Regions from separate parts of the Rhizobium changzhiense genome, predicted to be linked through region 2. Evidence: predicted binding sites of a transcription regulator. Region 2 holds the regulator's gene; each other region holds the start of a gene.
The links. The regulator LexA, encoded in region 2, represses DNA repair genes until DNA is damaged. The targets are predictions, from matches to a motif close to TGTTCNNNNTGTGTTCNG.
Positions count from the first base shown of each region.

Region 1: a site for LexA is predicted at 1,933-1,950, ahead of G9X68_RS18505 (ImuA family protein). Genes of this name have one in related genera too.
Region 3: a site for LexA is predicted at 4,967-4,984, ahead of G9X68_RS04700 (PA0069 family radical SAM protein). Genes of this name have one in related genera too.
Region 4: a site for LexA is predicted at 4,014-4,031, ahead of G9X68_RS23805 (helicase-related protein). Genes of this name have one in related genera too.

Region 1 covers NZ_JABFCQ010000003.1:732,046-739,930, forward strand. The annotation lists gene G9X68_RS18495 (SOS response-associated peptidase family protein) at 1-468, shown strand, start outside; partial or broken gene dinB (DNA polymerase IV) at 422-1,556, opposite strand; gene G9X68_RS31995 (hypothetical protein) at 1,560-1,823, opposite strand; gene G9X68_RS18505 (ImuA family protein) at 1,998-2,756, shown strand; gene G9X68_RS18510 (Y-family DNA polymerase) at 2,677-4,188, shown strand; gene G9X68_RS18515 (error-prone DNA polymerase) at 4,185-7,448, shown strand; gene G9X68_RS18520 (hypothetical protein) at 7,651-7,885, shown strand, end outside.
Region 2 covers NZ_JABFCQ010000002.1:233,569-241,453, reverse strand. The annotation lists gene kdsA (3-deoxy-8-phosphooctulonate synthase) at 1-713, opposite strand, end outside; gene G9X68_RS10595 (VOC family protein) at 710-1,606, opposite strand; gene lexA (transcriptional repressor LexA) at 1,802-2,521, shown strand; gene G9X68_RS10585 (ComEC/Rec2 family competence protein) at 2,502-4,934, opposite strand; gene gltA (citrate synthase) at 5,225-6,514, shown strand; gene lpxB (lipid-A-disaccharide synthase) at 6,546-7,715, opposite strand; gene G9X68_RS10570 (UDP-2,3-diacylglucosamine diphosphatase LpxI domain-containing protein) at 7,712-7,885, opposite strand, start outside.
Region 3 covers NZ_JABFCQ010000001.1:926,673-934,557, forward strand. The annotation lists gene G9X68_RS04670 (polyprenyl synthetase family protein) at 1-216, shown strand, start outside; gene G9X68_RS04675 (tetratricopeptide repeat protein) at 351-2,183, shown strand; gene G9X68_RS04680 (4-(cytidine 5'-diphospho)-2-C-methyl-D-erythritol kinase) at 2,196-3,092, shown strand; gene moaB (molybdenum cofactor biosynthesis protein B) at 3,092-3,643, shown strand; gene G9X68_RS04690 (hypothetical protein) at 3,666-4,001, opposite strand; gene G9X68_RS04695 (glycosyltransferase family 2 protein) at 4,395-4,913, opposite strand; gene G9X68_RS04700 (PA0069 family radical SAM protein) at 5,053-6,210, shown strand; gene G9X68_RS04705 (ribonuclease HII) at 6,435-7,124, shown strand; gene G9X68_RS04710 (F0F1 ATP synthase subunit B) at 7,486-7,885, opposite strand, start outside.
Region 4 covers NZ_JABFCQ010000005.1:192,838-200,722, reverse strand. The annotation lists gene G9X68_RS23810 (RNA-binding S4 domain-containing protein) at 171-575, opposite strand; gene G9X68_RS23805 (helicase-related protein) at 578-3,850, opposite strand; gene G9X68_RS23800 (DUF3309 family protein) at 4,660-4,815, shown strand; gene G9X68_RS23795 (YMGG-like glycine zipper-containing protein) at 4,843-5,103, shown strand; gene phbB (beta-ketoacyl-ACP reductase) at 5,589-6,314, opposite strand; gene G9X68_RS23785 (acetyl-CoA C-acetyltransferase) at 6,383-7,564, opposite strand; gene phaR (polyhydroxyalkanoate synthesis repressor PhaR) at 7,803-7,885, shown strand, end outside.

The DNA.
Region 1 (7,885 bases), on a different contig from region 2:
GCCCCGCTCGACGAGCGCCGCGTCATCATAAGACGCCATGAAGGCGATGTGGAGATGGTGGAGCTGCTTTGGGGTCTGCGTCCGCGCGACGGCGGGCCGCGTGCAGTGAACGTCATCCGATCGGAAGGAAGGACGTTTCCGACGCACCGATGCCTGGTGCCGGCGTCCCAGTTTCGCCATCGGAGCTTCAGCTTTTCGCTCGCCAATGGCGACTGGTTCTATTTCGCGGGAATATGGCGGCCTGCGACCCCCGATTGGCCGGAGGCCTATGCCGTCCTGACGACCGAGGCGAATACCGATATCGCGCCGTTCCATGACCGGCAGATGGTGGTTCTCACCCGCGATCAACGGATGGTCTGGCTCGACGCACTTGTGCCCGAGGAGGAAATCCTTCGGCCGCTGCCGGCGGGGACATTCAGGGTCAGGCGCCATTCGACCCCTTCTGTTGAGACAATGCTCGCCGTCTAAGCGCCAGCCGCAGCTGCGGTTCCGTGAGAGCTGCGCGCTGTTCCAGCGAAGACAGCGTGACGCCGAGCAGGCGGATCCCCTTTTGCGGCGGGAAGATTGTCGCGAGAAGCAGGTCGACCACGTCTTCAAGATCGGTAATCGCCGACAGAGGTGCGGGAACGGTCTTGCTGCGCGTGATCTGGCTGAAGTCGGCATATTTGACCTTGAGTGTTACCGTCTTGGCGCCAATTTCATTGGCCTCGCAGTGGGCCCAAACTTTCTCGATTAGCGGCTGAAGCCCTTCGCGGGCGGGCTCAAAGGAATGGATGTCCTGCGAAAACGTGTCTTCCGCGCCGATAGATTTGCGCTCCCGGTCCGGCTTGACCTGGCGATTGTCGATGCCGCGGGCGATCCCGTAGAAGTACGGACCCGACTTCCCGAAATGCTGAACCAGGAATTCGAGCGATTGCTGCTTGAGGTTCGCGCCGGTCTCGATCCCCAACCGGTGCATCTTTTCAGCGGTCGCCGGCCCGACACCGTGGAATTTCTTGACGGGAAGCTGTTCGACGAAGGAGGGGCCGTTCTTCGGGGTGATGACGGCTTGGCCGTTCGGCTTGTTGAGGTCGCTGGCCATCTTGGCCAGGAACTTATTGTACGAGATTCCCGCCGACGCGTTAAGCCCCGTCGCCGCCTTGATCCTCGCGCGGATCTCCTCGGCGATCTCGGTCGCAATCTCCATGCCCTTCAGGTTTTCGGTGACGTCGAGATAGGCCTCGTCGAGCGACAGCGGCTCGATCATCGGCGTGTATTCGGCGAAGATGGCGCGGATCTGCATCGAGACGGCTTTGTAGGCGTCGAAGCGGGGTTTGACCGAAGACAAGATCCGGGCATTTCCGCTGCGCAGTCACCGACGGCATGGCGGAATGGACGCCGAAGGCTCTGGCCTCGTAGCTGGCGGCCGCCACGACGCCTCGGGCGGCAGGACTACCGACGGCAACCGGCACGCCACGCAGTTCCGGATTGTCGCGCTGCTCGACCGATGCGTAGAAAGCGTCCATGTCGACATGCACGATCTTGCGCGGCCGCTCGTGGTTGTCTTCGCCTGTCATCATCTAGCTTCCATCAGCGAGACCATCACTCAAACATGGGAAGTGTGCCCCACACTTGTCCCCATTGGGCGTCTGCATCCGCTCGCAGCCCATAGCCATGCGTCGGCGGATTTCCGCGAAGCTGACGCTTGCGCCAAACGCTTTCACCAACAGTTTGCGCTCATGGGCACAATGGCGATCGCAGAGGAGGCAGATGAGTTCGACCACCGGGACCTGGTGATTTTTCAGTCTCGGCATCGCATCGTCCACAAGCCGCGTTCGGCGCATCCGAAAATATTCCTTCCTTGCCATCCGACTGAATCCGCTGACGATTTTTCTGCTTTGCATCCGTGCTCAACTTCAGCGGGCTACATGCGCATTGACTCATTTACGCCTTAAGAACAAATACAGAACATACTGCTGTTTCTCAAGCTGAAAACGGGTTGCCGTCAAAGGGAGATCATGAACTCAGCCGCCGCTTCAAACGCCGTCCTCGACGGCCTGCGCGAGCAGATCGCGCACCTCCAAAGCGCCAGTCAGCGCAAGCGAGGCGTTTTGCCTTTCGGCCTCGCACAAATCGACGATCGGCTTCCGGGCGGTGGGTTGGCCTATGGGGCGCTGCACGAGTGTGCCGGCGGCGGGGCGGGCACCGTCGATGGGGCGGCCGCCGCCCTGTTCGTGGCCGGGATAGCCGCCCGCACTCAAGGGAAGGTCGTCTGGTGCCTGACACGTCCCGACCTGTTCTTCCCGGCCCTGGCTCAGGCGGGTCTGCATCCGAACCGGGTCGTCTTTGTCGAGTCCGATAAGGAGGAGGACGTTCTTGCCAACATGGAGGAGGGCCTCTCATACGGCGGCCTCGGCGCAGTGATCGGCGAGATCGTCCGGCTGCCGATGGCGGCGTCGCGGCGGCTGCAACTTGCTGCCGAGAAGAGCGGCACAATGGCGCTCGTGGTGCGGCGCTGGAGACGGCAGACCGAGGCCAGTGATTTCGGGCAGCCGACAGCGTCGACCACGCGCTGGAGGGTGAGCGTCATTCCGAGCGAGGAACTGCCGGTTCCGGGCGTCGGACGGGCGAGGTGGTTTCTGGAACTGATGAGGGTGAAAGCGGGTGAGTGCGCCGAGTTCGAAGTAGGAGCCTGCGATGCCGAGGGTCGTATCGATATTTTTTCCCGACCTGCCGACGGACAGGATCAGGCGGGCCGATCCCGCCATTCCCGTTGACCAGGCGATCGCCGTCATTTCGAAGAGCGGCTCCAAGCGCTGGGTGTCGGCCGCCGATGCCGCCGCCAGGAACGCCGGTGTCCATTTGGGCATGCCGGCCGCCAAGGCGCAGGCGCTCTTCCAGGGCCTTCGGATGATCGATGCCGATGCCGCCGCCGATGCAGCGGCGCTCGAGCGCATCACCATGTGGGCGCTCAGCCAGTATTCACCGATCGTCGCCGTCGACCCGCCGGACGGCATCGTCATGGACACGGAGGGCGCCGACCATCTGCAGGGCGGCGAGGAGCGCATGTTGACGAGCGTCGCCAACCGCTTTCGTGCCAAGGGCCTGACTGCACGGGTCGCCATTGCGGACACGTGGGGCGCGGCTCATGCATGCGCCCGCGCCATCAACCGGGAAACCGTCGTCGTCCCGAGTGGCGGGACTATCCGGGCCGTCGAACGCCTTCCGATCTCGCTGCTGCGGCTGCCCGAGAAGATCGTGGGCGATCTGCGCACGCTAGGCTTTCGGGTGATAGGGGAACTTTCGGCGACGGCGCGCGCTCCCTTGGCGCTTCGCTTCGGACCGGAAGTGGGCCGCCGTCTCGACCAGATGTTCGGTCGCATCTGCGAACCAATAGATCCCATCCGTAGCCCGGAACTCATCGAGGTCAGCCGGGCGTTCGCCGAACCGATCGGCGCGGCGGAGACGATCAACAAGTATGTCGGACGGCTGGTTGTTCAACTCGTCGCCGAACTTCAGCGGAAGGGTCTTGGCGTCCGTCGCACCGACCTCATCGTCGAGAAGGTCGATGGAACCAGACAAGCGATCAGAGCGGGAACCGCCAAGCCCGTGCGAGACGTCGCGTGGCTGACGAAACTGTTCCGCGACCGGACGGAAAAGATCGAACCGGGTTTCGGCATCGAAAAGCTGACCCTCGTCGCGGTGATGTCGGAACCGCTCGAGGAGAAGCAGACGGCGTCCTCGCTTGTCGATGACGAGGACGCCGACATCACGCCGCTGATCGACGTCTTCGGCAATCGAGGCCAGCGAGTCTACCGGGTCGCGCCGGTCGCGTCCGACGTTCCGGAGCGTAGCGTCCAGCGGATCGCCGCGGTCGGCGAGGAGGTGACGGAAGGTTGGGTTCACCATTGGCGACGGCCGGTGCGGCTGTTTGCGCGTCCGGATCCGATCGAGGCGATAGCTCTGCTGCCGGATCATCCGCCTGCCAGCATCACCTGGCGCGGCAAGCGCCATCGCGTGAAACGCGCGGACGGCCCGGAGCGCGTGTTCGGCGAATGGTGGAAGCGTGACAGCGAATTCGAGGCTGTGCGGGACTACTTCGTCATCGAAAACGAGAGCGGCGAACGATACTGGATCTTTCGCTCCGGCGACGGCATCGATCCCGAAACGGGCTCCCACAAGTGGTTCATGCACGGAATATTCGGATGAGATACGCCGAGCTCCAGGTCACGACGCATTTCAGCTTCCTTCGCGGTGCGTCGTCGACCGACGAGCTCTTCGCAACCGCCAAGGAACTCGGCATCGAAGCTCTCGGCGTGGTCGACCGAAACTCTCTGGCAGGCATCGTCAGAGCGCTGGAAGCATCCCGCGCGACGGGCGTCCGCCTTGTCGTGGGCTGCCGGCTCGATCTGCAGGACGGCATCTCGATCCTCGTCTATCCGACGGATCGCGCGGCTTATTCGCGCCTGACCCACTTGCTGACGCTCGGTAAGGGCAGAGGCGGCAAGGCGAACTGCATCCTGAATCTCGACGACGTCGCCCTCTATTCTGAAGGCCTCCTCGGTATCCTCGTGCCCGACCTCCCAGACGACGCCTGCGCCGTCCAACTTCGCAAGATGGCGGAGATCTTCGGAGACGGGGCATACGTCTCGCTCTGTCTCCGGCGTCGTCCGAATGACCAGCTAAGGCTACACGCGTTGGCGAACATGGCCGTCAAGCATCGGGTGAAGACGGTTGTCACCAATGACATTCTTTTCCACGAGCCGGGCCGGCGGCAGCTTCAGGACGTCGTCACCTGCATCCGCAACAACACCACCATCGACGACGTCGGCTTCGAGAGACAAAGGTATGCTGACCGCTACCTAAAGCTACCCGATGAAATGGAGAGGTTGTTTCCACGCTACCCCGCGGCGCTGGCCCGGACGATGGAGATCGTCGAGCGATGCAAGTTCTCCTTGGACGAGCTAAGCTATCAGTATCCCGAGGAGGCGATCCTCGCAGACAAGACGCCGCAGGAATCCCTCGAGCATTATGTCTGGGAATGCGTGCCAAACCGCTATCCGGAAGGCCTGCCGCCGGAGGTTCTCAAGATCGTCCGTCACGAACTCGATCTCATCCGGACGATGAAATACGCCCCATACTTCCTGACCGTCTTTTCGATCGTCCGCTTCGCCCGGTCTCAAGGCATCCTCTGTCAGGGGCGGGGGTCGGCGGCGAACTCGGCCGTCTGCTACATCCTCGGCATCACCAGCATCGACCCTTCAACCAACGACCTTCTATTTGAACGCTTCGTCTCCCAGGAGCGCGATGAGCCGCCAGACATCGACGTCGATTTCGAACATGAGAGGCGCGAAGAGGTCATCCAATGGATCTACAAGACCTACGGCAAGGACAAGGCCGCCCTCTGTTCGACGGTGACCCGTTACAGGGCGAAGGGCGCCATCCGCGACGTCGGCAAGGCGTTGGGGCTGCCCGAGGACCTCATCAAAGCCTTGTCCTCGGGCATGTGGGCGTGGTCGGAAGAGCTGGTCAGCGACCGCAGTCTTCGCGATCAGGGCTTGAACCCGGAAGACCGCCGTCTAGCGTTGACCCTCAAACTTGCGCAGCAGCTCATGGGTGCCCCTCGGCATCTGGGCCAGCATCCAGGTGGCTTCGTCCTGACGCATGACCGCCTCGATGATCTTGTTCCGATCGAACCCGCCGCAATGGTCGACCGACAAGTGATCGAATGGGACAAGGACGACGTCGAGGCGCTCAAATTCATGAAGGTCGACGTGCTGGCGCTCGGGATGCTGACCTGTATGGCGAAGGCCTTCGTTCTCATTCGAGAACACAAGGGCGAAGATCTTGATCTCGCCAAGATCCCGCAGGAGGACCCGACGACATATGCGATGATCCGGAAAGCGGACACGTTGGGGACGTTTCAGATCGAGTCCCGAGCACAAATGGCGATGCTGCCCCGGCTCAAGCCGCGGACGTTTTATGATTTGGTCATTCAGGTCGCGATAGTGCGGCCTGGCCCGATCCAGGGCGATATGGTGCATCCCTATCTCCGTCGCCGGGAAGGCAAGGAGCCGGTCGTTTATCCGACGCCGGAACTGGAAGCCGTTCTCGGCAAGACGCTCGGCGTTCCGCTCTTCCAGGAGTCTGCCATGAAGGTCGCGATGGTCTGCGCCGGCTTCACCGGCGGCGAGGCCGACCAGCTTCGCAAATCGATGGCGACCTTCAAGTTCACCGGCGGCGTCTCGCGCTTCAAAGACAAGCTCGTGTCCGGCATGATCAAGAACGGCTACACGGCCGAGTTTGCCGAGAAGACCTTCAGCCAGCTCGAAGGATTCGGCAGCTACGGATTCCCGGAATCCCATGCGGCGTCGTTCGCCTTGATCGCCTATGCCTCCAACTATGTGAAATGCCACCATCCGGACGTCTTCTGCGCGGCACTCATGAACTCGCAGCCGATGGGATTTTACGCGCCGGCCCAGATCGTCGGCTGCGCCCGGAACCACGGCGTCGAGATTCGGCCCGTCTGCGTCAACAATTCCCGGTGGGACTGCACGCTCGAGCGCATTGGCAATACTGACGGACACGCAGTCCGCCTCGGGATGCGCATGGTGCGCGGCCTTGCCGCCGCCGATGCCGCGCGTGTCGTGGCTGCTCGCATGGATCAGTCGTTCGAAAGCGTTGACGACATGTGGCGACGGTCCGGGGTCCCAGCGGCGTCTCTGGTCGAACTCGCCGAGGCCGACGCCTTCCTGCCGTCGCTGGGACTTCAGCGCCGCGACGCCTTGTGGGCGATCAAGGCCCTGCGTGACGAACCACTTCCGCTCTTCGCCGCAGCTTCTGAACGCGAGGCGAGGGTGGTCGCCGAGCAGCAGGAACCCGAGGTTGCCCTCCGTCAGATGACGGAAGGGCACAACGTTGTCCAGGACTACAGTCATATCGGGCTGACGCTACGCGAACACCCCGTCGCATTCCTGCGGGCGGCCTTGACGGAGCGCCGGATCGTCACCTGCGCGCAAGCCATGAACGAGCGGGATGGTCGCTGGTTGATGACCGCCGGCCTTGTCCTTGTCCGGCAGCGACCCGGCAGCGCGAAGGGCGTCATCTTCATGACGATCGAGGACGAGACCGGTCCGGCCAACGTCGTCGTCTGGCCCAAGCTCTTCGAGCAACGCCGTCGCGTCGTCCTCGGGGCATCGATGATAGCGATCAATGGGAGAATTCAGCGCGAAGGCGACGTCGTTCATCTCGTGGCCCAGCAAGCCTTCGACCTGTCGGGCGATCTCTCCGGGTTGGCCGACCGCGACGCAGAGTTCCGGCTGCCAACTGGCCGTGGAGACGAATTCGCGCATGGCACCCCGGGAGCTCCGGATTCGCGGACCAGGGTGGCGGCTGCAACGCCGAGGGACATCTTCATTCCGGACCTTCATATTGATCAGCTCAAGGTGAAAAGCCGAAACTTCCATTAACACGACGCGCGGTCAGTCAGTGAGATATGGCTTTTGCGGTTCTCTTGAGTGGGAGGTGTTGCCCGCCAGGAGCGGTTACGCCCGCGCTCATGCTGTGCACGGCGGCCAACACGGTTTGCGATTGACTCTTTCGATAAAAAGAACAAAATAGGAACATCCCTGCAGCAATCCGATAACCCGTTCCGTGTGTGGAGGATTTAGCATGCCCACCATCTTGTACAAAAACGATCAGAATATCTCACCCGACGATGTCATGAAGATCGCGGTCTACGCGGAGCACGTCGGTAGACAGTGCTATGACGTTTTCGCCGAAGACGGTTCGAGGTCTCGATCAGAAGTTCTGTCCCGTCGAGCGCAGGCCGTGTCCGATTCCCTCGATTTTGGAAACGAACCGTACTTCCCCCCGGAGACGACGAAGAAGGTTCTCGACCTTCACG
Region 2 (7,885 bases):
ATACCGGTAGCCACCGCTGCGCGCGCCAGCGTTTCCACGAATTCACGTTGACCGCCGGAGGATTCGCCCTGCCCGCCCGGCTGCGCCACGGAATGGGTCGCATCGAAGATAACGGGCGCGCCCATCGCCGCCATGATCGGCAGCGAGCGCATGTCGGAGACCAGCGTATTGTAACCGAAGGAGGCGCCGCGCTCGCACAGCAGCACGTTCGGATTGCCGCTGGCATTGAGCTTCTTCAAGACGTTCTTCATATCCCAGGGAGCGAGGAACTGACCCTTCTTGACATTGACGACGCGGCAGGTCTTGGCGGCAGCGATGAGGAGGTCGGTCTGGCGGCAAAGGAAGGCCGGAATCTGCAGGACGTCGACGATCTTTGCCACCTCCGCGCATTGCTCGGCGGTATGGACGTCGGTCAAGACAGGAAACCCGAATTCCTTCTTGAGGTCGGCAAAGACCTCCATGCCCTTTTCGATCCCGATACCACGTTCGGCCGACAGCGAGGTCCGGTTCGCCTTGTCGAAGGAGCTCTTGTAGACGAGGCCGATGCCGAGCTTTCCGCAAAGCTCTTTCAGTGTGCCGGCAACCATGAAGGCGTGGTCGCGGCTCTCCATCTGGCAGGGACCGGCAATCAGCGACAGGCGGCCGGTATTGGAAAAGGTGACCTGGCCTTGGCCTTCGCCGATCCTGACTTCGGAATTCGTATCAGTGCTCATCGTGTTTCCTCGAAGGCGAAGAGCGTGCCCTGCCCGGGCGCGGGCTTCACCAGAATGCGATTGTTCTTGCGCGTGTAAGTCACCCCGTTAGCAGCCAAATGCGCTTCTGTCACGGCAAGATCGGCGACAGTGAAGAGGATTGCCCGGCCGCGTAGGCCGCGATCGGCGGATGAGCCACCAATGTCGAAATAGGCCTCCAGCCCTTCTGGCGTCATCAGGCTGATTTTGGCATTCGATGCCGCGATATTGACGCCGAAACCGGTTTTCTCGACTGCCGATTGCGCCACGGCAAGGCTGACGAAGGCAGCGAAGGCGGCCGGCTCCGGCGTGCAAAGCGCGATCTCGACTATGCCGGTCACACCATTGGCATGTGTTTCAAGCGCGGCGCGGTCGGTCGGCAGCGGATTGACGCGCTCGACGGTGAAAAGCAGGAGATCAGGCGCGCGCAGGTCGGCGGCAAAAGCCAGCTTGAAGCCGGCAATCGTCTCGGAACCGTCCGGCATCGTCATCGGCCGGGTGAACTGCAGCATCTCGCCGGCGCTCGATCCGTTGCCGACGAAATTCTGATGATCGATGCCGGCATCCTTGCTGCCGAAAGCCAGCCCCGAAAGCCCCTCCTCGCCGCAGCGGAAGCGGAAGGCCTGGTTGCGGGCGGTGAAGACGTTGCCTTGCCGCGCCGATGCCTCGCTCTCTTCGACGCTCGCAATCCCGAGCGGCTCCAGATAGGTCTTGTCGGCAAAGAAGACGCAGGCGTTTTCCGTTCCGAAGGGGTGGCGCGCATCGGCGGCAACGGTGAAGCCGAGCTTGCCGAGCCTCTCGCGCGCCAGATCGATATTGACGACCGGCAGCACGATATGATCCAGCGGGTACGGTTTGGCGGAATGCTCGTTCATCATGTCCCTCCTGGAAAGGTCAAGAGATGTGCAGCGCGACCTTCAATACAAGACTTGTGTCCCAATCCGGCGAATGAAAATAAAAATCTCAACGAGTTGGCGCCAAGTTTTACGGAAATTTAGCTACTTGCGGAACACATATGGAACATATAGTGTCTGTTCTGGATTTGTTTCAATCACGAGGTCACAACGTCGATGCTCACGCGCAAACAACAGGAGCTTCTCCTCTTCATTCATGAGCGCATGAAGGAATCCGGCGTTCCGCCATCTTTCGATGAGATGAAGGATGCCCTGGACCTCGCCTCGAAGTCCGGGATTCATCGCTTGATTACAGCGCTCGAGGAGCGCGGCTTCATTCGCCGCCTACCGAACCGCGCCCGCGCGCTTGAGGTCATCAAGCTTCCGGAGGCCTACAGCCCCAGCATCCAGCCCCGGCGCGGCTTTTCGCCGAGCGTGATCGAGGGCAGCCTCGGCAAGCCACAGCCGGTCGCCGCCCCTGCTCCTGCAAAGCCCGTCGCCGACAACGGCAATTCGGTCTCCGTGCCGGTCATGGGCCGAATCGCTGCCGGTGTTCCGATCTCGGCGATCCAGAACAACACCCACGACATCGTCGTTCCGGCCGACATGCTCGGCTCCGGTGAACATTACGCGCTGGAGGTCAAGGGCGATTCGATGATCGACGCCGGCATCTTCGACGGCGACACCGTGATCATCCGCAACGGCAGCACTGCAAGTCCCGGTGATATCGTCGTTGCCCTCGTCGATGACGAGGAAGCGACGCTGAAGCGCTTCCGCCGCAAGGGCGCCTCGATCGCGCTGGAGGCCGCCAACCCGGCGTACGAGACCCGGATCTTCGGGCCGGACCGTGTCAAGGTACAGGGCAAACTCGTCGGCCTCATTCGCCGCTATCACTGACATTGGCCAGTCCGGTTTCGGTAAAACTATTGCTGCGCCAGTCATAGGCGCGATGGCGCATCCATGGCCGCGACAATGCATCGAATGCGGTTGCGACCTCCGGGCCGGCGTCCGTGAAGCGCAACTCGATGGAACCGCTCCTGCGCAGCGTCTCACCGGTGAAGAGCGTCGCACCTGAGCGGCAGCTGTTGAAGCGAAGGCGGACCGACGTCACGACGATATCGGCCGCGTCGCATGCCGGACCGAGATAGGCGGCATTGTCGATGACGGTTACCACCTGACCATTGCCAAGCCTTGATGTGCACCAGGCCTTCTTGACGCAGGAAAAGCGGTTTGCGTCACCGCCCGATGCGGCGGCCCGCATCGCGGTCCTTGCTTCGTTCTGCTGATCGCGGGAAAGCCTGACGCGGCGATCTTCTCCCTCCGGCGGGATAGCAGGACCGTCCAGCATCTTCGGCGGATCATGCTTCGGCAGGACCAGCGCTCTCTGCCACTGGTCGAAGATGAAATCCGGCGGTCTTTCACGGTTGGAAGCCATTGCCGCCGCCTCGACGATTGCGACGAGACTACCATCCTCCGAAATCACCAGATCCGGCGGCCGGGGAACCGGCAGAAGCAGCAGGATGAGCGTTGCGACCCCGATAATCGATGTGCCGATATGGCGCAACCGGGTGCGGAGCAGCGTCAGCAGCAGAAAGCCTGCCACGGCGACGGTGAAATACCAGGCGGGCAAACGGCCGACGTCGATATTGCCATCCCAGCCGGACACCGTCTTGGCGACCGCGATCACCAGATCGAGGCCGAATCCGACGATCTTCCAGGCCCAAACATCCAAGCCGAAAGGCATGAGCAGCATTGCCAGCAAGCCGGCCGGCATGATGATGAAGGAGATGATCGGTATTGTCGCGAGATTTGCCGGCAGGCCGTAGGCGGTCAGGCGATGAAAATGCTCGATCGAAAACAGCGCGGTGGAAAAACCGCCGATCAACGAGGTCAGGAAGACGCCGCCGAAGAAGCCCGCAACGGTAACGAAGGGCCTGATGATCGGCAGCTTCAGGAAAGCGTTTTCGCGGACCCGCCGATCCTTCCAAAGCTGATAGCCAGAGACCAGCGCCAATGTGGCGGCAAAAGACATCTGGAAGCTCGGACCCAAGACCTCGGACGGCGAAATGACAATGATGACAAGCGCGGAGAGAGCGACATTGCGTAGGCTGATCGACGGCCGGTCGAAGAAGACGGCGATCAACATAATGGCCATCATGATGAAAGCGCGTTCGGCAGAGACCGCAAAGCCGGAGATCAGGAAATAGGCGGTGACGGTGATGAGCGCGCCGGCGGCGGCGATCTTCTTCGTCGGATAGGCCTCGGCGACACCGGGAAAGAAGCTGAGCAGCATCCGCAAGCCGACGAAGAAGATTCCGGCCGACAGCGCCATGTTGAGACCGGAGATGGCGATGATATGCGCCAGACCGGACTGGCGCAGCGCTTCCGTCGTCGCATCCGAGATGGCGCGCCGCTCGTCCGTCACCAGAGCAGCGGCAAAAGCGCCGGTGTCGCCGGGCAGGATCGACCTTATGCGGTCGCCGATACCGCTGCGCAGCCGGTAGAGCCATTCCAGCAGCGCTTCGGTCGTCGATCTGGCCGCCTGCGGACCTGCCTGCACATCGACCTTCGTCGGCGCACCGTAGAAGAAGCCGTTGGCGCCGATGCCATCGAAATAGGCACCGAAGGAGAAGTCGTTGAGCCCGGGAAGCGCTGGGCCTGCCGGCGGCGTCAGCCGCGCTCTGCCAGTGATGATATCGCCGATCTCGAAGGCCACGTCCGCGCCGCGGGCGATTGCGGTGATGCGGTCCGGCGGCCGCTTCACCTGTGGCGCCTCAGTGCCGGTAACGGCAAGAATGTAGCGCCACCGCCCGCGACCATCACCTTCGCGCCGCTCGACACGGCCGGTCACCGTCGTCGTCACGGCGGAATCGAGGATCACGGTGGAAGCCCGCTGGCTCTCGAACTGCGCCGTGACCATGCCGCAGGCCACGAGTGAAAGCGCCAGCAGCGTTGCCCGCACTGCCGCCCGGCTGCGGCCGGCGATGAGAACCGCCACGGTCAGCGCCAACAGGCAGAGCAGTGATGCAACGAGAGGAAAATCCGATGCCGCGAGAAACCAGCCGGCTGACCCGGCGCCGAGGAAGACCGGCGAAAACAGCAGCAGGCGGCCATGGTCTACCTCCTCGCCCAGCATGCGCATGCCGGCACGCAGCAATTGCGAGGCTGCGGCCGGCAGCCGGTGGCGCAATGGTGTCTCCGACTGCGTCCTTGTCGCTCGCGTCACCACGACAGGTGGTGAAAAACTGGAGGAGTCGGCAGGGCCTTCGCCCGCTTCCGGCCGCAATTCGACTGTCGTCAACTCCTGCATGAACCGCCCAAGCCCGGCTGCGAAGGCGGCCAGAATGCAACCTCCAATCAAATCCGGCAAGCATAATCGATTGAAATATGAGGGAAAATCGCGAGCGCCAAAAGACCAGTCGAATCATCGGCTTCCGATATGCATGCGGCTCATCGCTGCAGTGCCTAAAAGGTGATACCGCAATGCACAAAATGCCATCACGGTAACTTGGCATTAGCTTCGCGATCATATAGCTATCGGTGAGGACGCTTAACCCCTATGGCGCTTTTATGGCGCCACCGCCATTTCGGAGGATCAGCATGACGGATCAAAGCGCTACAATAAAAATCGGTGACAAGTCTGTCGACCTTGCTGTCAAAAGCGGCACGATCGGCCCGAGCGTCATCGATATCGGTGCCCTCTACAAGAACACGGCTTCCTTCACGTACGATCCGGGTTTTACCTCGACCGCATCCTGTGAATCGAAAATCACCTACATCGACGGCGACGAAGGTGTCCTCTTACATCGCGGCTATCCGATCGAGCAGCTCGCCGAGCACGGCGACTTCCTCGAGGTCTGCTATCTGCTGCTTTACGGCGAACTGCCGACCACCGTGCAGAAGAAGGATTTCGATTACCGCGTCACGCACCACACCATGGTGCACGAGCAGATGAGCCGCTTCTTCACCGGCTTCCGCCGCGATGCGCATCCGATGGCCGTCATGTGCGGCTGCGTCGGCGCGCTGTCGGCCTTCTATCACGACTCCACCGACATCACCGATCCGCACCAGCGCATGGTCGCCAGCCTGCGCATGATCGCCAAGATGCCGACGCTTGCCGCCATGGCCTACAAATACCATATCGGCCAGCCCTTCGTTTATCCGAAGAACGACCTCGACTACGCCTCGAACTTCCTGCGCATGTGCTTTGCCGTGCCTTGCGAGGAATATGTGGTCAATCCGGTGCTTGCCCGCGCCATGGACCGCATCTTCATCCTGCATGCCGATCATGAGCAGAACGCCTCGACCTCGACCGTCCGTCTCGCCGGTTCGTCGGGCGCCAACCCGTTCGCCTGCATCGCCGCCGGCATTGCCTGCCTCTGGGGTCCCGCGCATGGCGGCGCCAACGAAGCAGCCCTCAACATGCTGAACGAAATCGGCACGGTCGATCGCATTCCGGAATATGTCGCCCGCGCCAAGGACAAGAACGATCCGTTCCGCCTGATGGGCTTCGGTCACCGTGTCTACAAGAACTACGATCCGCGCGCCAAGATCATGCAGAAGACGACGCATGAAGTGCTCGGCGAACTCGGCATCAAGGACGATCCGTTGCTCGAAGTGGCGATGGAGCTGGAGCGCATCGCGCTCACCGACGAATATTTCATCGAGAAGAAGCTCTATCCGAACATCGACTTCTATTCCGGCATCACGCTGAAGGCGCTGGGCTTTCCCACGACCATGTTCACCGTGCTCTTCGCGCTCGCCCGCACCGTCGGCTGGATCGCGCAGTGGAACGAGATGATCGAGGATCCGGAACAGCGCATCGGCCGTCCGCGCCAGCTCTATGTCGGCGAACCGAAGCGCGACTATATTCCGGTTTCGAAGCGCTGATCGCTTCAGAAAGAACCCAAAAGAAACCCGGTCAGAAATGACCGGGTTTTTTCTTTTTCAGCACATCGAGAAGGATCTCGGCGGCATGCTCGCCGGGCGGCTTTTCGGTCTGCATGCGCTGCCAGATGAGGTCGTACCCTTCCTTCATCGCCTTTAGCTGATAGGTGTCGGCCGACAGCCTTTCCATCCAGCGCGCGAGGCTTGCGCCGCGAACGACGTCGTTCAGATATTCCGGGACGACCGGGTAATCGGCGATCAAGTTTGGCAGCGCGCCGGTCCAGGTCTTGATGCCCGATGTCAGCATGCGCATGATCCAGTCGACCTTGTAGGCGGAGACGACGGGAACATCTGCAAGCGCCAGTTCAAGAATAACGGTTCCGGATGCCGCCATGGCTGCATCGGCCTCGGCAAAGGCTTTCCATTTTGCTTCTGCGCCGACGACGATCTCCGGCTTTATCCCCCACCCGGCCGTCATTTCGCGGATAAGCGCCTCCTTGTGCGTCACCGTCGGCAGAACGAAGCGTGTCGGCCCGTTGCGGGCGACGAGTTCGTTCGTTGCGACCTCGAAATAGGGCAGAAGTTTCTGTATCTCGGAGGAGCGTGAGCCGGGAAGAAGCAGGATCGTGCCGCTGCCGGGTCGCCTTCCCACGCGCAGGCGACGTGTCTCCAGCAGAGCGGGGTCGGCGACCAGACGATGCCCGACATAGGTTGTCGCCGGGCCATTGAGGCGTTGCATCGTTGCCGGCTCGAAGGGCAGGACGGCGAGCACGTGATCGACATAGGCGAGCATGCGCGTGGCGCGATATTCCTTCCAGGCCCAGACGCTCGGACAGACATAATTGACAACAGGCAGATCGGGCAGCGCGGTGCGGACGCGCTTTGCGACGCGATGGGTGAAATCCGGGCTGTCGATGATGAGAAGAATATCAGGCCTTGCGGCGATGATGGCAGCCGTCGTCTGGCGGATCAGGGTATAGAGCTTTGGCAGCCGGCTCAGCACCTGGGTGATACCCATGATTGACAGCTCGGAAAAATCGAACAGCGATTGCAAGCCTTCGGCCTGCAGCCCCTCGCCGCCGACGCCGACGAGTTCCACCGGTCCGCTATGAATCCGCTTCAGGGCGGCGATGAGATCGGCACCGAGCAGATCACCCGACACCTCGCCGGCAATGACGGCGATCTTCAGCGGCGCCCCGTTCATTCGAGCCCCCATGCCGGCAGGCCGCGATCGATGCCGCAGACGAAAAGCCCGGCCTCATCGGCAGCTTTGATGACGGCGGCGCGATCGAGCACCAGCGAGCGGCCGGCCTCGACGGCGATGCCGGCAAGGCCCGCCTTCGCAGCGTTCTGGATTGTGGAAACGCCGATCGC
Region 3 (7,885 bases), on a different contig from region 2:
TTCTGGCGCGATGCGATCGAGGCCGGCAACAGCACCGACGCCAACCTCGAAAAAGCGCTGGGACTGATCACCAAATACGGTACGCTCAGCGACACGATCGGCCGCGCGATCCATTACGGCACGATCGCGCGCGATGCGCTTGCGCCCCTTCCCGATACGGTCTGGAAATCCGCCCTGATGGAAGTGATCGACTTCTGCATCGAGCGGGTCAATTGATCAAACGTCCTTGATCGCCGGCTGATTTTCTTGCAGCGCCGCTTCAAAAAAGCCATCCTGTTATGAATCAGTGATCGCAACTGATTTTGCGACCGGCACCATTTGTCGGGACGCTGTCGAAGAAAGGTTTCCTAATGCGGCAGAGAATCGCCATCCGTCTTCTTACGAGCGCAGCGCTAGCCGCTGTCCTTTCGCTCAGCGGTGTCGGCGGCGCGAACGCCGAGGATGCGGCCAAGACAGACGATGCCGGCACTGCCGTTCACTTCGATGCGGACAGCGTCACCACTTTCTCCGGCGCCTTTCTCGCCGCACGCACCGCCGATGTCGATCATGACTACGAAACGGCGATCGAACTCTACAAGAAGGCGCTGCAGATCGAGCCCGGCAATCCCGAGATTCGCCAGCGTTTGATGATCTCGCTGCTGCTCAATGGCGATATCAAGGACGGCGTCAAATATGCCAATGACCTGAAGGGCGATCCTTCCGTCGAGCGCATCACCACGATCGTGCGCGGCATGGATGCCGTGCGCCGCGGCGACTACAAGTCCGCCGAGGCCATTCTGAAATATAAGGGGCCAAACGATCTCGACCGGATGATGAACGACCTGCTGCTTGCCTGGGCCCGCGTCGGTGCCGGCCGCGGCAAGGAAGCGCTGACGATGGTCGAGAAGATGAAGGGGCCGGACTGGTTTCGCATCTTCCAGAATTACAATGCCGGCGCCATCGCCATCACCACCGGCGACGTGAAATCCGCCCGAAAGCATCTGAACGATGCCGTGCTCGACAAGGAGGGCGGAGCGACCGCGCCCGACACCTTCATGCGCGCCGTGATGGCGCTTGCCCGCCTCGAAGCAACACAAGGCAATAAGCAGAAGGCGCTCGACGCCGTTTCCGTCGGCGACAACCTGCTGCCGAACTATGCGCCGCTGAACGCGCTGCGCGACAGTATCGAAAAGAACGAGAAGCAGGAACAGCAGGTCAAGACGGCCGAAGAAGGTGCCGCCGGCGTGCTCTTCTCGGTTGGCGGCGCGCTGAACCGCGACGGCGCCGAGGATATCGTCTCGCTTTACCTGCAGACGGCCAATGCGCTCGATCCGAACAGCGCCGATACGCTGGTGCTGCTCGGCGGTATCGCCGAGAAGCAGAACCAGATGGACCGCGCTATCGCGCTCTACAAGAAAGTGCCCGAGAATTCGCCGATGCGGCGCATCTCCGAACTGCAGCTCGGCCTTGCCCTTGCCCAGGGCGGCAAGGTGGATGAGGCGCGCAAGCACCTGCAGGCGCTGATCGCCTCCGACCCGAAGGACATCCGCAGTTACCTCGCCTATGGCAGCGTGCTCTCCGACGCCAAGGACTACCAGGCGATGGCCACGAATTACGACAAGGCCGTCGATGTGATCGGCCCCATTCCCGGCCGCGCCAACTGGAGCGTCTTCTTCCAGCGCGGCATCGCCTATGAGCGGCTGAAAAAGTGGGACCAGGCGGAACCGAACTTCCGCAAGGCCTTAGAGCTCAATCCCGACCAGCCGCAGGTGCTGAACTATCTCGGTTATTCCTGGATCGACATGAACCGGAACCTCGACGAAGGTCTCGGCATGATCAAGAAGGCCGTCGAGCTTCGCCCTGACGACGGATACATCATCGATTCGCTCGGCTGGGCCTATTTCCGCCTCAACCGCTTCGACGATGCCGTCGACGAGCTGGAGCGGGCCGCCCAGATCAAGGCCGGCGACGCGACGATCAACGACCATCTCGGCGATGCCTACTGGCGCGTCGGGCGCAAGCTCGAGGCCGTCTATCAGTGGAACCGGGCGCTCGCCTCCGAGCCCGAAGCTGCCGAGATCCCGAAGATCAAGGACAAGGTCGCCAACGGCCTGCCTCCCGTCAGCGACGATGCCAAGGCGGCCGACAAGAAGCAGCCGGACCCGGCACCGGTCACCCCGCCGCCGGTCGACAAGAAATCCTGACGGGCTGATAATATGCCTGAAGAGGGCCTGGCCGAGGCTTTCGGCGTCACCGAAGAGGCGCGCGCGAAGATCAACCTCGCCCTGCATGTGACGGGCCAGCGGGCAGATGGCTATCATCTGCTCGACATGCTGGTGACCTTCGCCGATTGCGGCGACCGGCTGGGCTTCCTGCCTTCGCAGGCCGACACGTTCACCCTGTCTGGCCGCTTCGGCGAAACGCTTGCCGACGATGGCGGCACCAACCTAGTGCTGCGGGCGCGCGATCTGCTGCGCGAAGCGGTCGGCGCCCTCGCCTTCCCTGTCCATATCCACCTGCAAAAGAACCTGCCGATCGCCTCCGGCATCGGCGGCGGCTCGGCCGATGCAGCGGCGACCCTGCGCGGCCTGATGCGGCTCTGGGGCATGAGCCTGCCGGTGGAAGCGCTTGCTACGCTCTCGCTGAAGCTCGGCGCCGATGTGCCGATGTGCCTGGAGAGCCGGCCGCTGATTGCCCGCGGCATCGGCGAACAAATCGAAGCTGTGCCGGAACTGCCGGCCTTTGCCATTGTGCTCGCCAATCCGCTGAAAGGCGTCTCGACGCCGGAAGTTTTCCGGCGGCTGCCCGCGAAGAACAATCCGCCTCTGAACCTGGCTTCAAATCTCGCTGGGACTGCCGACTGGCTCGCGGCGATCGGCATCGCCCGCAACGACCTGGAGCCGCCGGCGCGCGAACTCGTGCCCGAGATTTCGGCGATCTCGGCAATGCTGCAGGCCCGCGGCGCCCTGCTCACCCGCATGTCCGGCTCCGGCGCCACCTGTTTTGGCATCTTTACTACTATGGCCGCTGCGCAAGAGGCGGTGACAACTCTTCACGGCGAGCGGCCGGACTGGTATTTCCAGGCGACGGAAACGGTTTCGGGAGGCGCATGATGGCAGGTCTGGACGAAAAGCGGCCCTTCATCGCGGTCGGCATTGCGGTTCTCACGATCTCGGATACACGCACGCCGGAAACGGACAAGTCAGGCGACACGCTGGCGGCGCGGATCACGGAGGCGGGGCACAGGCTGGTCGACCGGGGGATCGTGCCCGATGATCGCGAAAAGATCGCCGCGCGGGTGAAGGCCTGGACTGAGAACCAAGACATAGACGTCGTCATCACCACAGGCGGCACCGGCTTTACCGGCCGCGATGTGACGCCAGAGGCGCTGGAGCCTTTGTTCGAAAAGCGGATGGACGGCTTTTCCGCCATCTTCCACCGCATCTCCTACGAGAAGATCGGCACGGCGACGATCCAATCGCGCGCCACGGCAGGTGTTGCCAACGCCACGTTCATCTTCGTGCTGCCGGGTTCGCCCGGCGCCTGCCGGGATGCCTGGGACGGCATTCTGAAAGGACAGCTCGACTATCGCAGCGCGCCGTGCAATTTCGTCGAGATCATGCCGCGTCTGGACGAGCACCTGAAACGCGGCGCGACAAAATAGACTGCCTGCAACAGCGGCATTCTTATGTCGCAAGGCCCGGCAGGACGGGCATCGTGTCCCAGCTGTCACCCGACAGCAGGACGCAGCTTATGCCGTGAACATCCGTGACGATGAGGGTCCAGGTGCCGCTTTCGGCGGCATAGACCTCGAGAATGGCGTTCTGGTTGATCAGTCCGACTGCCGTGAGCTTTTCGGCGAAGTTCTTGTCCAGGAAATTGACGATTTCGGGTCGGCCTGCGCAACTGCGCATCATCTGCGATGCTGCCGAATGCGGATGCGCGATCACCAATGTCGGCAATATGACGGCCATGAGGCCGTAGATCATACTGCGTACGCCGTAGATCCTACCGCGTGTCATGACGCACCTCCTTTCGCCGGGTACCCGGCAGAAGAGGAGATTTTTCGCTGACCTGTTCTGCCGTTCACCGGCATTTCATGGCCATTCCGTTGCGAAGCGCGGCGCTTCGACGGCGCCATGCACTAATTATAGCGCGAAATCCTATTGGGCGCCATCTTTTGCGCGATGACGGGAGGAGCATGATACTCCTCCGAGGTTCGGCGACCCGCCCCTCATCCGGCTGCCGCCACCTTCTCCCCGTAAACGGGGCGAAGGGACATGCCGCGCCGCCTTCCTCAACCTCAACCTCGACGCTGCGTTTGGCACGTCCCCTCTCCCCGTTTTTTACGGGGAGAGGGTTAGGGTGAGGGGCTGCCATTGGCGCGAAGGCAGGATGACGAAGAGCGGAATTGCTTAGCGTGCGGCGCGGGCGACCCAGGACGGAATGAGTTCGCTCGCGAGCTTGCGCGGCTTCTGGCCTTTGACGAATTCCGTAAGAGCCATCCCGCTTTTGGCGGTGGCGAGCGCCAGCTTCTTCGGCATCAGCAAACCAAGCTCCAGCGGCGGCACGGCCCGGCCGACACGCTGGAAGAACGGGCGCCGATAGCCGCGCGAAGCGGTGAAGCGCGCCGGCAGTTTGTTCAGTGCGACGTATTCGGCGATTTCATCGATCCAGCCGGCCTGGGGTCTGGCGCCCGGCTCGACGAAGAGCAGCCATTCACCGCGGGCGGAGCGGACGATGTCCTTGATATCCCATTGCGAATGGAAGCGGCAGCCCGCGGCGTCGGCGACCCGCGAGGTGCCGTCGCGCGAGCCGTGATCGAGTACGACCACGTCGCTCACCAGCCCCTCCACCGCGCCTGCCACCAATACCGATAATGTCTGTGCCAGCTCAGATTCCTGATCCTGACATTCGAGAACAACCGTCAACATTGACCATTTATAATGCGCCGCACAAATTTTTGCCAGCGCCGTTTTCCTCATTTTGTTCTTGCATTGTTCTCGTTTTGCGGATAGGAATTTAATCAGCAAAACGGGCGGAGGCGATGGCTTTCCGCCGCGGGAGAATCCGATGAGAGAGCAGTCCCTGGCAGGGCAGGCCGCATTCGCGCCTGCCAATACGGCAGATATTGCCGATGCGATGATCGTGTCCTCCGGTCTGAGAGTCGAGGTCGACCGGCGGCGTGGACGTGGGGCGGGACTGAACCCGACAGGTCGGTTCGAAGCACAGCAGCGCGAGACCGTCGACGATGGCTGGCAGACGTGGGAAGAGCTGCCGCCCTTCAAGACCGAAGTACAGGTCGAGAAGCCGCGCACGGCCATCACCCGCAACGAATCGCCGGACCTTTCCTTCGACCGCTCGATCAATCCCTATCGCGGCTGCGAGCATGGCTGCATCTATTGTTTCGCCCGGCCGACACACGCCTATATGGGCCTTTCTGCAGGGCTCGATTTCGAGACGAAGCTCTTTGCCAAGCCCGATGCGGCAAAACTGCTGGAGCGGGAACTCGCCAAGCCCGGCTACAAGGTGCGGGTGATCGCGATCGGCACCAATACCGATCCCTATCAGCCGATCGAGAAGGAATGGCGCATCATGCGCGGCATTCTCGAGGTGTTGAACAAGGCGAACCATCCGGTATCGATCGTCACCAAGTCGGCGATGATCCTGCGTGATCTCGACATTTTGCAGGAGATGGCAGCTAAGAACCTGGTGCGCGTCGGCATCTCGGTGACCACGCTGGATCGCAAGCTTGCCCGGACGATGGAGCCGCGTGCCGCCACACCGCCGCGGCGGCTGGAGACGATCCACACCCTTGCCGAAGCAGGCATCCAGACGGCTGTCATGGCCGCACCGCTCATCCCGGCGCTGAACGACCACGAGCTGGAGCGCATCCTCGAATCGGCCAAGGCTGCCGGCGCCGCCGAGGCGAGCTATGTCATCCTCAGGCTGCCGCTCGAGGTCAGCCCGCTGTTTCGCGACTGGCTGCTGCAGCATTATCCCGATCGTTACCGGCACGTGATGTCGCTGGTGCGCTCGATGCGCGGCGGCAAGGATTATGATGCCGAATTCGGCAAGCGCATGAAGGGCGCCGGTCCCTATGCCTGGCAGATCGCAAGGCGCTTTGAGATGGCCGCCCGACGTTTCGGCCTGACGCGCCGCAGCGTGCCGTTGCGCGACGACCTGTTCGTGCCGCCGGACGGCAGCGGCGTGCAGCTGTCGCTGCTCTAGCCTTTTGTTTTTTACGCAATTCCGAACGGAAAACCGCGCCGCACTTTTCCTGGAATTGCTTCAAGCTTGCGCATCGGCTTCTCGATAAAACCGCCCTGTTTTCGAGCTCCGAGCGCAATTCCCGCGGATGGCCCTGACCGCCACCATCCGCCGGACCGGTCCCCGGCCGCCGCCCTGATCCGGGGACTTGCGGGAAATCGGGTTGGCGTGCGAGGTTCAGCCGCATGAAACCTCGCACGCCACCCGATTCTCCCCTGCTTTTCGACACGGCACCGCTCGTGCCGGATTTCAAACTCGAGCTCAAAGCCCGCAAGGCCGGCCATTGGCCGGTCGCCGGCGCCGATGAGGCTGGCCGTGGGCCGCTGGCGGGACCGGTCGTCGCTGCCGCCGTCATCCTCGATCCAAAGCGCATCCCCGAGGGTCTGAACGATTCCAAGCAGCTTTCGGCGCAACGGCGCGAGGAACTGTTCGTGCAGATTCTGGCGACTGCGACCGTTTCCATCGCCTCCTCGAGCTCGACGCGCATCGACGAGACGGATATCCGCAAGGCAAGCCTCGACGCCATGCGCCGCGCCATCTGCAGCCTCGCCATTCCGGCCAGCTACGTACTGACCGACGGGCTCGACGTGCCGCCCGGCCTCGATTGCCCCGGACAGGCCGTGGTCAAGGGTGATGCCCGCTCGGTCTCCATCGCCGCCGCATCGATCGTCGCCAAGGTGACACGCGACCGGATGATGGCGCGGGCGCATAGAGTGTTTCCGGATTACGGCTTTGCGGCGCATGTGGGCTACGGCACGGCGCAGCATCGCGCCGGCATCGAGCGGCACGGCCCCTGTTCTCTGCACCGGATGAGCTTCAGGCCGTTGCGCAAGACCGAGGATGGTCCCGAGACGGACGAGCTGCTTTCCGAGTAGTGCGCTTTCCAGGAGAAGCCGGGCATGCCAAACGCAACGGCCGGGTTAGGAAGTCGGCGCGTCTTGCTCCCTCTTCTCCCCAGCGGGGAGTAGGTGGCCCGAAGAGTCGGATGAGGGGGCCTCACGGCAGAACATTTGTTGTTGTGCTGAGCGAAAGCGAAGGGAATGAATGCTGTACCCGTTGGCCCCCTCATCCGCCTGCCGGCACCTTCTCCCCGCTGGGGAGAAGAGACAAGTGGCGGCGTCACGCCTCGTTCTCAGCCGTTCCGGCGTTTGAGGTAGAGGCTGCGAAAAAAGAGCTTTGCCAAAAACCAAAGGCCGGGACATGCCCGGCCTTCGCTCTCAATCTTTTCGAAATTGCTCAGTTCAGCCGTGTCTTGACCTGGCCGACGGCAGTGCCGAAGAGCTCGGACTGGACCTTGGCGTCGGCCCGCTTGGCAAGCACGGTTTCGGCGGCCGCGATTGCGAGATCGACGGCGGCGGAACGTACCGCCTTCATCGCCTCGACCTCGGCCTGCTTGATCTTCTGCTCGGACAGCGCCGTGCGGTTGGCGACGAATTCTTCCGTCTTCTTCTTCGCCTCAGTGGTCAGCATTTCGGCTTCGCGCTCGGCGGCGGCAACGATGTGGGCCGCTTCGGCTTCCGCTTCCTTGCGCTTGCGCTGGTATTCGGCGAGCAGGTGCTGGGCCTCCTCACGCAGGCGCTTGGCTTCGGCCAATTCGTTGCGGATCTGGTCGGCGCGATCGTCGAGCGACCGTGCC
Region 4 (7,885 bases), on a different contig from region 2:
GATGGGGCCGGGCAACCTGGAACGTCGCGCCTATCCCCGTGCCGGAAGAAAAGCGTGAGCAGGCTTGGGAGGCAAGCACGCTTCCGGCAGGTTGTCAGTGACCTATCGGCTTTGGCGCCGGATTTCAAGGATAAACGATCTGCAAAAGCCGCCACCGCAGACAGAGTTTTCTAATCCTCGTCCGACATCAGCCTGTCGATTGCACGTCTTTCCTTTTTGGTCGGACGGCCGGTGCCGGTGGCCCGGATCGCCTGCTCGTAGGGCGTGAGACGTTTTGTCTCATCGGGCGGCGGGGATTGGTCGTCGTAGAGCAGGCGCGCCTCCTCGTATGGCCCCCGCCGTTCGCCGGCAAGGCGCATGACGAGAACGACATCGCGCCGCTCCAGCGTCAGGTCGATACGGTCGCCCGGCTTGACCATCTGGCTTGGATGGTTGCAACGCTCGCCGTTGATGCGCACATGGCCTGATTGGATATGGCTCTGCGCCAGCGAGCGCGACTTCACCATGCGCGCGAAGAACAGCCACTTGTCGATGCGCTGGCGCGAACCGCTTGTCGGCTGTGTCTCCCCGCTCATGATTACTTCTTCATCTGCTCCTTGAGAGCTGCGAGCTTGGCGAAGGGCGAATCCGGATCGATCGGCTTCTCCTTGCGCGGCGGCTTGGCCTCGAAGCGCAACGGCTGCGAGCCGCCACGATTGTTGTTGCGGTCGTTGCGATCGTTACGCTCGCCGCGATCCTTGCGATCGCCGCGGTCCTGCCGGTCGCCGCGCGGCTGGTCGCCACGCGGTTGGTTGTTGCGGTCGCCTCTTGCCTGCTGCGGCCGGCCACCATCGCGACCGCCGCCTTCCTTGCCGCGGTTCTGGCGATTGTTGTCGCGGCCGTCGCCGCCGCGATTGCCCTCGCCGCCTTCACCGCCGCCCGGCCGGCGATTGCGGTCGCCGCGCTCCTGATTTTGACCGCGCTCTTGGCCCTGGCCGCCACGGCGTTCGCCATGCCCGCCGCGCCCCTGGCGCTGATTGTCGTTGCGACCGCCAAGACGCCACAGAAGAACCGGCTTCGGTTCCGCCGGCTCGCCGGCTTCCCCAGGAGCAGATCCTGCTTCCCCGGAAGCCGATACCGCTTCCACAGGAGCGGAGGTTTCCCCGGAAACAGAGGCTTCCGCCGGAGCAGATGCCTCGATCGCTTCGGCCGGAGCGGGGCTTTCAACCGCTTCCGCCACGGGCGCGTCGGCAACCGCCGAAGCCGCCTCGGTTACGGATGGCTCGGCAGCAGTCTCTTCCGCGGCGCCATCGGCATCGTCGTGATCGGCCTTTTCGGCTGTCTCTTCCGCAGGCGTTTGCGCGCTGGCGGCAGGTACTGAGGCCGCATCCTGCGCCGCAAGATGGACCGATGCTTCTTCCGCCTTCACGGCATCGGCGCGATAGCCGAGACCCTTGAGGATTTCTTCCATGTCCTCGAGCGTCGCACCGAGGATCGACAGCATCGCCGTCGTCGTCGTGAAGCGGCGGCCATCATAAGCACCCTCCGGACGGTTGTTCTGACCAGGCTTCCATTGCAGCAGCGGACGGATAATATCGGCAAGCCGTTCCAGGATGTCGATACGCACGGCACGCTTGCCGAGGAAACGGAAGCCGGCGAGTTTGTAGAACATCCGCTCGAAGCTCGGATCGGTGACGACGGAGGTGCGGCCGGCGGCAAGCACGGGAATGAGATCGCCATAGCCCGGCTTGTCGAGACCGTCGTTCTTCAGCGCCCAGAGCAGCGTGATGAGCTCGGCCGGCGCCGGCTTCAGAAGTGCGGGAACGAAGATATGATAGGCGCCGAAACGCACGCCGTAGCGGCGCATGGAGGCACGGGCCTCTTGGTCCAGCGACTTCACCTCCTCGGTCACGTCGCGGCGGAACAGTACCCCGACATTCTCGACGAGCTGGAAGGCAAGCCCCTTGGCGAGACCCTGCAGGTCTTCGGCACGCGACAGATCGTCGAGCGGCTTCAGCACCGTGCTGATATGATGATTGACGAAGCGCTCGATGCGGGCGGCAACATGATCGCGGGCATTGCCCGTCAGTTGCTCGTCGGCCAGCAGAATCACGCGCGGACGCATGATGTGATCGCTGCCCGAAAGCCGCGCCACCGGGTCGCCCAGCCAACGGATCAGCCCATCCGAACCGATCACCAGATCGCTGTTGCCGGCGGCATGCATCCGGGCCGCGCGGGCTTCGAACTCGAGCCCGAGCGCCTTCTGCGACGCAGCCTGAACCGCCTTGGCATCCGGCCCGTCCGTTCCCGCCACCGGCGTGAAACGGAATCCGCTCAACTGCCCTACATGATGTCCTTCAACGAAGACATCGCCATTCACACTGATTTCAGCTTCCAGCATCGCATTCTCTCTCAGGCGCTTCATGAGCACAGATGTCCTGCGATCAACAAAGCGTTTCGTCAACCTTTCATGTAACGCGTCGGACAATCGATCTTCGATTTCCCGCGTCTTTTCCTGCCAGTGTGTCGGATCGGCAAGCCAACCGGGCCGATTCGAAACGTAGGTCCAGGTCCTTATCTGCGCGATTCGCGCCGAAAGCGTGTCAATTTCGCCATCTGTTCGATCGGAGCGATGAACCTGCTCCGCAAGAAACTGCTCATTCACCGTGCCATAGCGGACGAGATCGGAAAAGAGGGTCGAGATAAGATCGGCATGTTGTGCTGGGGTGATACGCCGATAGTCGGGAAGTGCGCAAGCCTCCCAAAGTTTTTCGACGCGCGCCGGCCTGTCGGCGAGATCGATGACCTCTGGATAACGCGAAAGCTGTTCCAGCGCCTGCTGGTCGACCGCAGGCAGCGCCCGCGTCAGCCCCGGCACGCGCGGTCCCGTCTCAAGGCTGGCGCGCAGCGATGCGATTGAAGAGAAGTCCATCTCGGTCGTGCGCCACTGCAAAACCTTGACGTTGTCGAACTCGTGGCCCTCGATGCGCTGCACCAGCTCCTCGTCGAAGGGCGAGACTTGCCCGGTGACGCCGAAGGTTCCGTCCCGCACATGCCGCCCGGCGCGCCCCGCGACCTGGCCGAGTTCGCCCGGATTGAGATTGCGAAACTGGTAACCGTCGAATTTCCGGTCCTGGGCAAAGGCGACGTGATCGACATCGAGGTTGAGGCCCATGCCGATCGCATCGGTCGCCACCAGATATTCGACGTCGCCGGCCTGATAGAGCGCCACCTGAGCATTGCGGGTGCGCGGGCTGAGCGCGCCGAGCACGACCGCCGCGCCGCCGCGCTGCCTGCGGATGAGCTCGGCGATGGCATAGACCTCGTCGGCGGAAAAGGCGACGATGGCCGAGCGCTGCGGCAGCCGTGTGATCTTCTTCTGCCCGGCATAGAAAAGATGCGAAAGCCGCGGCCGCTCGACGATAGTGATGCCGGGCAGGAGCTGCTGCAGGATCGGCCGCATCGTCGCCGCGCCGAGCAGCAGCGTTTCCTCGCGGCCGCGAAGATGCAGGATGCGGTCGGTGAAGATATGGCCGCGCTCGAGATCGCCGGCGAGCTGCACCTCGTCGATCGCGACGAAGGCGGCTCTGGTTTCGCGCGGCATCGCCTCGACAGTGCAGACGGAAAAACGCGCATTGGGTGGCGAAATCTTTTCCTCGCCGGTGACCAGCGCCACATTCTGTGCGCCGACCTTCTCGACCACCCGCGTATAGACCTCGCGCGCCAGCAGCCGGAGCGGCAGGCCGATCACGCCCGTCCCGTGCGCGACCATGCGCTCGATGGCATAATGGGTCTTGCCGGTATTGGTCGGCCCGAGCACCGCGGTCACACCGCGCCCACTCAGAATCATCGGCTGCGAAGTCAGTGTCATGGGTCCATGCAAATGAGGCGGGGTGGCCCCAGGAAAATCTCGGCTCCTCGATGGGAGCTGGACAACACATGGACAGCTGCCGCCGCAAACGCAAGGGCAGATTTCAAAATGCCTCGGGGATTGCGACCTTTGCGAGTCGCCCGGAACGGCCGAATTTCCGATTCGGAACAGCGTGAGAACGAATCAGCGACGAATCGATGACTCCGGCTGATTCAGCTTTTGTTCACGGCTAAGTATTGATTTTGAATCACTTTTTCCCACTAGATGCTGAATCGCGAAACTCTCTCCTCTTCCCATTTTCGCCGTCGTAAGTGACGATCTTCGCCCGATCTCGAACAGGCGAAAATCCGCCCGAAATTAACCTCTCGACCAAAGCCGGAACGAATCGGAGACGAATCGCTGACGCTGGCATTTTCGCCTTTCGTTCACGGCCACATCTGGTAGCCTTATCAGGTCCAGGCCCTAGATGCGCATTGGCGGCAGATCGCCTCGCTCCGCCTCGTCGTATCAGCATTAATCTTTCAGGCGCCGGATTCAGACAGCGTTAAGTCAGGGCGGCCAATTGTGGCGCGCCGATCAAAAACGGAACGAATCGCTGACGAATCGGCGACATCGCGATTTTCCCACTTTGTTCACCGCAACATATTGTATTTAAATGTCTTTTTAACCATAGCGGCGTTTTTACGAGATGACGGAAATTAAACCGTGAATCAGGCTTCGACACATTTCCGGAGCTTAACCGGGAACAAAAATCGCCAATACGTGTTTCTCGTCCATCCAAATTGCGGATGAAATGAAGGAAACACACCATGCTTGGCACGATACTTCTTATTATCCTCATTCTGCTCTTGATCGGAGCCTTGCCGAATTGGGGTTACAGCCGTGGCTGGGGCTATGGACCTTCTGGTGGTTTGGGGCTAGTTCTCGTGATTATCATTATCCTTGTACTAATGGGCCGCATCTAAAGCCCAACTAACCTGGGGAGTTACGACATGATGAAGAAGATTGTTCTTATTGGTGCCCTCGTCGGCGCCTTGGCATCCTGCACAGCGACCGAGCAAGGTACGGCGATCGGTGCCGGCACCGGCGCGGTTATCGGCGGTGCCGTCACCAACAGCTGGGGTGGTGCCGCCGTCGGCGCCGTTGCCGGCGGTTTGACCGGCGCGCTGATCGGCCAGTCGGTCGAACGCCGCGGCTACTGCGTCTATCGCGACCGCTACGGCCGCCGCTACGAGGCCCGTTGCCGCTACTGATCGGCAAAGCATATCGGACTCCCAACGGGCGCTTCGGCGCCCGTTTTCTTTTGCCGGTCGCATCCGTCAACGAGACGTTGACAATCGGTTACGAAAGTCAAACCTACCACCGCCCAACGGGCAGGCACATATTTCCTTCAGAGCGCAACGGGCAGGCACAGCCGCCCGGCGCACCGGAAAGGAAACGCTTCCATGATTCAGATTTTGCTGAGTTCCCTCGTCGCCGTTCTCATCGCGTCGGCTTTCCTGACGACCGCGATATCAGCCCTCGGCACCGATGATCCTTCGCTACGCAAAGTGCCGGCCAGAGCTCGGCCACAGCGACGTCCGAACACAGACCGCCGCTCTTGATCTTCCCGAAAACGCACCACTACACCGGCCACAACCGGCATCACGAGACGTTCAAAAAACAGCGATAGCGCGTCCTGCCGGACGCGCTATCGCTTTGAATCTAATCTCTACCGTCGACTCGAAGACAGAAATACCTAGGCGAAGAACTGTCCGCCATTGGCCGTGAGCGTCGAACCGGTGATGAAGCCGGCGTCGTCGGAGACGAGGAAGGTGACGCAGCGCGCGATCTCTTCCGGTTCGCCGAGACGGCCGACCGGGATCTGCGGAATGATGCGTTCGTTCAGCACCTTCTCCGGCACGGCAAGCACCATTTCGGTTCCGATGTAACCGGGGCAAATAGCGTTGACGGTGATGTTCTTGGCAGCACCCTCCTGAGCCAGCGCCTTGGTGAAGCCGAGATCGCCCGCCTTGGCCGCCGAATAGTTCACCTGGCCCATCTGGCCCTTCTGCCCGTTGATCGACGAGATATTGACGATACGGCCGAAGCTGCGGTCACGCATGCCGGTCCAGACCTGATGCGTCATGTTGAAGAGGCCGGTGAGATTGGTATTGATCACCTCATGCCACTGCTGCGGCGTCATCTTGTGGAACATCGCGTCGCGGGTGATGCCGGCATTGTTGACGAGGATTTCGACCGGCCCGATCTCGCGTTCGACCCTGGTGATCCCCTCGCCGCAGGCAGCGTAGTCCGAAACATCCCATTTGAACACCGCAACACCGGTGACGTCATGGAAGGCTTTGGCCTTCTCGTCATTGCCGGCATAAGTGGCTGCAACCCTGTATCCGGCGTTTTTCAGCGCCATGGATATTGCTGCGCCGATGCCGCGCGTACCCCCAGTGACCAGAGCCACTCTGCTCATGTTCCGCTCCCCTTGTGTTTTCGCCCGCTCGTGGCGGGATCTTCAATCGAATATGGATCGTATGCTATTTAAAGCGCTTCAAAGCACATGGCCACACCCATGCCGCCGCCGATGCAAAGCGTGGCGAGACCCTTCTTGGCGCCGCGGCGCTTCATTTCGAACAGCAGCGTGTTGAGAACGCGCGCACCCGAGGCGCCGATCGGATGGCCGATCGCGATCGCTCCGCCATTGACGTTGACGATCGACGGATCCCACCCGAGATCCTTGGTGACGGCGCAGGCTTGCGCCGCGAAGGCCTCGTTGGCTTCGACGAGATCGAGATCGTTGACCGACCAGCCGGCCTTTTCGAGCGCCTTGCGCGAAGCCGGGATCGGTCCGGTACCCATGATCTGCGGATCGACACCCGCCGTTGCCCAGGAAACGATGCGGGCGAGCGGCTGGATGCCGCGCCGGACTGCCTCAGCTTCGCTCATCAGCACCGCCGCAGCGGCACCGTCGTTGAGGCCGGACGCGTTCGCGGCCGTGACCGTGCCATCCTTGTCGAAGGCCGGCCGCAGTTTCCCCATCGCCTCTATCGTCGCGCCGTGACGGATATATTCGTCGGCATCGACCGTAACGTCGCCCTTACGTGTCTTGATGACGTAGGGGATGATCTCGTCGGTAAAGCGGCCGGCCTTCTGCGCCGCCTCCGCCTTGTTCTGCGAGCTGACCGCGAACTGATCCTGGTCGTCGCGCGAAAGCTGCCACTGGCGCGCGATATTCTCGGCGGTGATGCCCATGTGGTAGCCATGGAAGGCGTCGGTCAAGCCGTCCTTGATCATCGTGTCGATCATCTTCATGTCGCCCATCTTGACGCCGCCGCGTAGATGCGCGGCATGCGGCGCCATCGACATGGATTCCTGGCCGCCGGCAACGATGATCTTGGCGTCGCCGGTGGCGATCTGCTGCATGCCGAGCGCGACCGCGCGCAGGCCCGAGCCGCAGAGCTGGTTGACGCCCCAGGCCGTCGCTTCCTGCGGAATGCCGGCCTTCATCGCCGCCTGGCGAGCCGGGTTCTGGCCTTCGCCGGCGGCAAGCACCTGGCCGAGGATCACCTCATCCACCTCGCCGGCATCGACGCCGGCGCGCTCGAGCGCGCCCTTGATGACGGCCGCCCCGAGCTCATGCGCGAGGACTGTCGCGAAAGCACCATTGAAGGCGCCGACTGCTGTTCGCCCTGCGCTGGCGATGACGATGGATGAATTGCTCATGGGGACGCTCCTCGTTTTCGTCTCACTTACATAAGTGGAAACTGGCAAAGCTTGGAGCACAAGTCAAACGCGAAGACCGGCTGCCGTCATTTTTAGGCAGCGCCCGTCAAACCCCGATTCATCTGCTCTGTTAAAGGTTTGCCGCATCGCACAAAGAGATTGTCACCGGGCTTCTTTTGCGTTTACAGTCTCAAATGGAGGAATATCCATAAATCAGACGGGGGTTCAGGAGACTGATATGGCGAAGCATGAGGGTCAGATCGTTATCAAGAAATACGCCAATCGCCGCCTATACAACACGGGCACCAGCACCTACGTGAC